2 regions of the Bradyrhizobium sp. USDA 241 genome follow, and region 1 is predicted to be linked to the other one. Evidence: riboswitches for the same ligand, from Rfam matches in the RefSeq annotation. Region 1 holds a riboswitch; the other holds the start of a gene.
What was found. A riboswitch is a leader RNA that binds a small molecule or an ion and turns the genes downstream of it on or off. The one in region 1 is predicted to bind glycine.
Positions count from the first base shown of each region.

Region 2: linked by a shared signal. The riboswitch ahead of gcvT (glycine cleavage system aminomethyltransferase GcvT) and the one ahead of ABIF91_RS41545 (D-amino acid dehydrogenase) in region 1 are both predicted to bind glycine.

Region 1 covers NZ_JBMGPZ010000005.1:4,067,190-4,069,583, forward strand. Annotated here, with positions in the region: gene ABIF91_RS41540 (M20/M25/M40 family metallo-hydrolase) at 1-581, shown strand, start outside; glycine riboswitch at 676-780, shown strand; glycine riboswitch at 784-889, shown strand; gene ABIF91_RS41545 (D-amino acid dehydrogenase) at 957-2,258, shown strand.
Region 2 covers NZ_JBMGPZ010000005.1:4,216,229-4,218,622, forward strand. Annotated here, with positions in the region: gene alaS (alanine--tRNA ligase) at 1-683, opposite strand, end outside; glycine riboswitch at 907-995, shown strand; gene gcvT (glycine cleavage system aminomethyltransferase GcvT) at 1,143-2,291, shown strand; gene gcvH (glycine cleavage system protein GcvH) at 2,302-2,394, shown strand, end outside.

The DNA of each region.
Region 1 (2,394 bases):
ACGCCATCGCGCGGTTCAATCTCGAGGCGACGGGACGGCCGAGCCACGCCGGCGCCACGTTGTCGGCCGGACGCTCGGCGATCCGCGAGATGGCGCGGCAGATCCTCGCGATCGACGCGATGACGACGGAGGACTGCACCTTCTCGGTCGGCGTCGTCCACGGCGGACAATGGGTCAATTGCGTTGCGACGACCGCAACCGGCGAAGCGCTCTCCATGGCCAAGCGTCAGGCCGATCTCGACCGCGGTGTCGAGAGGATGCTGGCGCTGTCGGGCACCACCAACGACGTCACGTTCAAGGTCACGCGCGGCGTGACGCGTCCGGTATGGGAGCCGGATGCCGGTACCATGGCGCTCTATGAGAAGGCGCGCGGCATCGCCAAATCGCTCGGCGCGGAATTACCGCATGCCAGCTCCGGCGGCGGCTCCGACGGCAACTTCACCGGCGCGATGGGAATTCCCACGCTCGACGGCCTCGGCGTGCGCGGCGGCAACGGGCACACGCTGGAGGAGTTCATCGAAGTCGACAGCCTGGTCGAGCGCGGCCGGCTGATGGCGGGATTGCTGGCGACTCTGGAGTAATTGAATCGAATTTGCACTGCACAATAGGTCGGCAGTCACGGTCGAAATTTAGCCTTGTCTAAAAATGAGGCGTATCGTACTGCTCGGCCGTCCACGCGATGATGCGGGAGAGATCGTGGCGAAGGCTTTCAGCCTTCGTTGCGGCGCCGACGGAGCAACCGCCCCGGAAACTCTCAGGCAAAAGGACCGTTTCGTCAGGACGATCTGGAGAGAGGCGGCGCGATTTCAGGCAATCGTGGCGCCCACCGAAGGGGATAGTCCGTTGCGATATCCGCAGCGGATCAAGCTCTCAGGTAACCGTGACAGATGGGGCGCCGCCAACGGCCTTTGGCCGGCGGTTAGCCGACTCTAAACACGGGAGCCCCGAACCTAGTCATGACCCATATCGCCATCATCGGCGCCGGCATCACCGGCGTCACGACCGCCTATGCCCTGCTCGAACGCGGCTACAAGGTGACGGTGCTCGACAAGCACCGCTACGCCGCGATGGAGACGTCCTTCGCCAACGGCGGGCAGCTCTCCGCATCGAACGCCGAAGTGTGGAACAGCACGGCGACGATCCTGAAGGGCTTGCGCTGGATGTTTCGGCGCGACGCGCCGCTGCTGATGAACCCGCGGCCGAACTGGCACAAATATTCGTGGATGAGCGAGTTCGTCGCCAACATCGGCAACTACCGCGCCAACACCATCGAGACCACGCGGCTCGCGATCGAAGCGCGCAGGTATCTGTTCGACATCGCGGCGCGCGAGGGGATCGACTTCGATCTCGAACGCCGCGGCATCCTCCACATCTATCGAGACAAGGCCGGCTTCGAATCCGGTCTGCGCGTCAACGCGCTGCTGCAGGAAGGCGGCCTCGACCGCCGCCCGGTGACGCCGGAGGAAATCCGCAGCATCGAGCCGACACTGCGCAAGGACTATTATGGCGGCTTCTACACGCCGTCGGATGCGACCGGCGATATCCACAAGTTCACCCGCGGCCTGGCGGAAGCCTGCAAGCGACGCGGCGCGACCTTCATCCACGAGGCCAACATCGATTCGATCGCACGTGCCGGCAGTGGCTTCGTCATCGGCTGGACCGATCTGGCCGCGAGCGATGCCGTCGCGGCCGCGCGCGGCGCACTGAACGTGGACGGCGTCGTGGTCTGCGCTGGCGTTGCGAGCCGTCACTTCGCCGCCCTGCTCGACGAGCGCGTCAACGTCTATCCGGTGAAGGGCTACTCGATCACGGTGCAGCTCGACACCGCCGAAAGCCGCAACGCCACCCCGACGGTGAGCCTGCTCGACGAAGCCGCCAAGATCGTCACCAGCCGGCTCGGCGCCGATCGTTTTCGCGTCGCCGGCACCGCCGAATTCAACGACTTCAATCGCGACATCCGCGCCGACCGCGTGCAGCCGCTGATCGACTGGGTGCGCAACAACTTCCCCGCCGTCGAAACGTCGCGCGTCGTGCCGTGGGCCGGGCTGCGCCCGATGATGCCGAACATGATGCCGGTCGTGCGCGCAGGGCGGATACCGGGCGTGTTCTTCAACACCGGCCACGGCCATCTCGGCTGGACTCTGTCGGCCGCGACGGCGCAGATGATCGCCCAGACCATCGACGGCTGGCGCGGCCTCAACGCTCCGCCGACGGCACCTTCACTTGGGGTTGAGCGTGAACTGCGACATGCATCCTGAGTGGTCGATATCGGAGACATGCCGGCCTCTTGCTACGGCGCAGCCCTTGGCACACAATTTGCCCTAAGAGGACGGCGTCTCCGGGCGGCCTTTCCAGCCCAAGTGATAGGCATGATAGACACGACTGAGTTCACGG
Region 2 (2,394 bases), 150 kb from region 1:
CCGGTGTCGATCGAGGGACGCGGCAGCGGCTGGCGCTCCTCCTTCGTCACCTGCTCGAACTGCATGAACACGAGATTCCAGAATTCGAGGAAGCGGTCGCCGTCCTCCTCGGGCGAGCCCGGAGGCCCGCCCCAGATGTGCTCGCCGCGGTCGATGAAGATCTCCGAGCACGGACCACACGGGCCGGTGTCGCCCATCGCCCAGAAATTGTCCGAGGTCGGGATACGGATGATGCGGTCGTCGGAGAAGCCGGCGATCTTCTTCCAAAGGCCCGCCGCCTCGTCGTCGGTGTGATAGACCGTGACGAGCAGCTTGTCCTTCTTCAGTCCGAACTCGGCGGTGATCAGCTTCCAGGCGAGCTCGATCGCGCGCTCCTTGAAATAGTCGCCGAACGAGAAATTGCCGAGCATCTCGAAGAAGGTGAGATGGCGCGCGGTGTAGCCGACATTGTCGAGGTCGTTGTGCTTGCCGCCGGCGCGCACGCATTTCTGCGAGGTGGTGGCGCGCTGATAGGGCCGCTTCTCCACGCCGGTGAAGACGTTCTTGAACTGCACCATGCCGGCATTGGTGAACATCAACGTCGGGTCGTTGCGCGGCACCAATGGCGAGGACGGCACGATCTCGTGGCCGTTCTCGGCAAAGAAGTTCAGAAAGGTCGACCTGATCTCGTTGACGCCGCTCATGTTCATCCAATCGGGTGTGCTGGGACCCGCTTCCTGCCATCCAAACCGGAGGTTAGGGCTGATATCTGCGGGTCAAAGCGCTTTTAGACAAGGCCTGCTTCAGTGTCCAGAAACTGTGCAAGGAGATCAGAGGGTTGCCGCAGGCGCGCAATCCCGGTTGAAAAGGCGAAACCGCCGCGTTGACAGGCTTGGTCGCCCTGTGGTCTGTAACCATCTATATCGTACGGCCACGTCGGGAGAGACCGGCTTTACTGCCGGCGCCGAAGGAGCAACCGCCCCGGAAACTCTCAGGCAAAAGGACCGCGTGGCTTTGACAGCATCTGGAAAGAGGCGCCGACGGGCCTAAGAACCCCGGGTGGCACCCGCCGACGGGATAATACTCTCAGGCACAGCGACAGATGGGGCTTCGACAGGTTGGCCCGGGGAATCGTCCCCGGGGAACCGCCGAGGACCCCTGTGATGCCACTACCCGACGACCAGAAATCGCTCCGACATACGCCCCTCCACGCCCTGCATGTGTCCCTCGGCGGCAAGATGGTGCCGTTCGCCGGCTACGACATGCCCGTGCAGTACCCCGCCGGCGTGCTGAAGGAGCACCTCCATACGCGCGCCGCGGCCGGCCTGTTCGACGTTTCCCATATGGGGCAGCTCGCGCTGCGGCCGAAGTCGGGCAAGGTCGAGGACGCCGCCCGCGCGCTGGAGCGGCTGGTGCCGCAGGACATCGTGGCGATTGCACCGGGCCGGCAGCGCTACGCCCAGTTCACCAATGCGGACGGCGGGATTCTCGACGATCTCATGGTCGCCAATTTCGGCGACCACCTGTTCCTGGTCGTCAACGCGGCCTGCAAGGACGCGGACGAGGCGCATCTGCGCGCGCATCTCGCGGACGACTGCGTCATCGATTCTCTGGCCGACCGCGCGCTGATCGCGCTGCAGGGCCCGAAGGCGGAAGCGGCGCTGGCGAAATTGTGTGCAGAGGCGCCGTCCATGACATTCATGGATGCCGGCCCGCATGAGGTCGCCGGCATCCAATGCTTCGTCTCGCGCTCCGGCTATACCGGCGAGGACGGGTTCGAGATCTCGGTCCCCGCGGCCGATGCGGAGCGTCTGGCAAAAACGCTGCTCGAAAACCCGGACGTGCTGCCGATCGGCCTCGGCGCCCGCGACAGCCTCCGCCTCGAGGCCGGGCTTTGCCTGTACGGCCACGACATCGACACCGCGACCACGCCGGTCGAGGCCGCGTTGGAATGGTCGGTGCAGAAGAGCCGTCGCAGCGGCGGGATGCGCGCCGGCGGCTTTCCCGGTGCCGGGAAGATCCTTGCGCATTTCGACAACGGCGCGTCCCGCCGCCGTGTCGGCCTGCTCGCCCTGGGCCGCGCACCGGTGCGCGAGGGCGCGCTGCTGTTTGCGGATCAGGCCGGCGGCGAGCCGATCGGCAAGGTCACATCGGGCGGTTTCGGCCCGAGCCTGAATGCGCCGGTCGCGATGGGCTATGTGCCGACGAATTTGAGCGCGCTCGGCACCAAACTCTTCGCTGAGGTGCGCGGCCAGCGCCTGCCGCTCGCAGTCGCCGCCATGCCCTTCGTGAAAAACACCTACAAACGCTGAGGACAAGACAATGACCACGACGCTGTACACCTCCGACCACGAATGGCTCGCGATCGACGGCGATACCGCCACGGTCGGCATCACCGATTACGCCCAGCAGCAG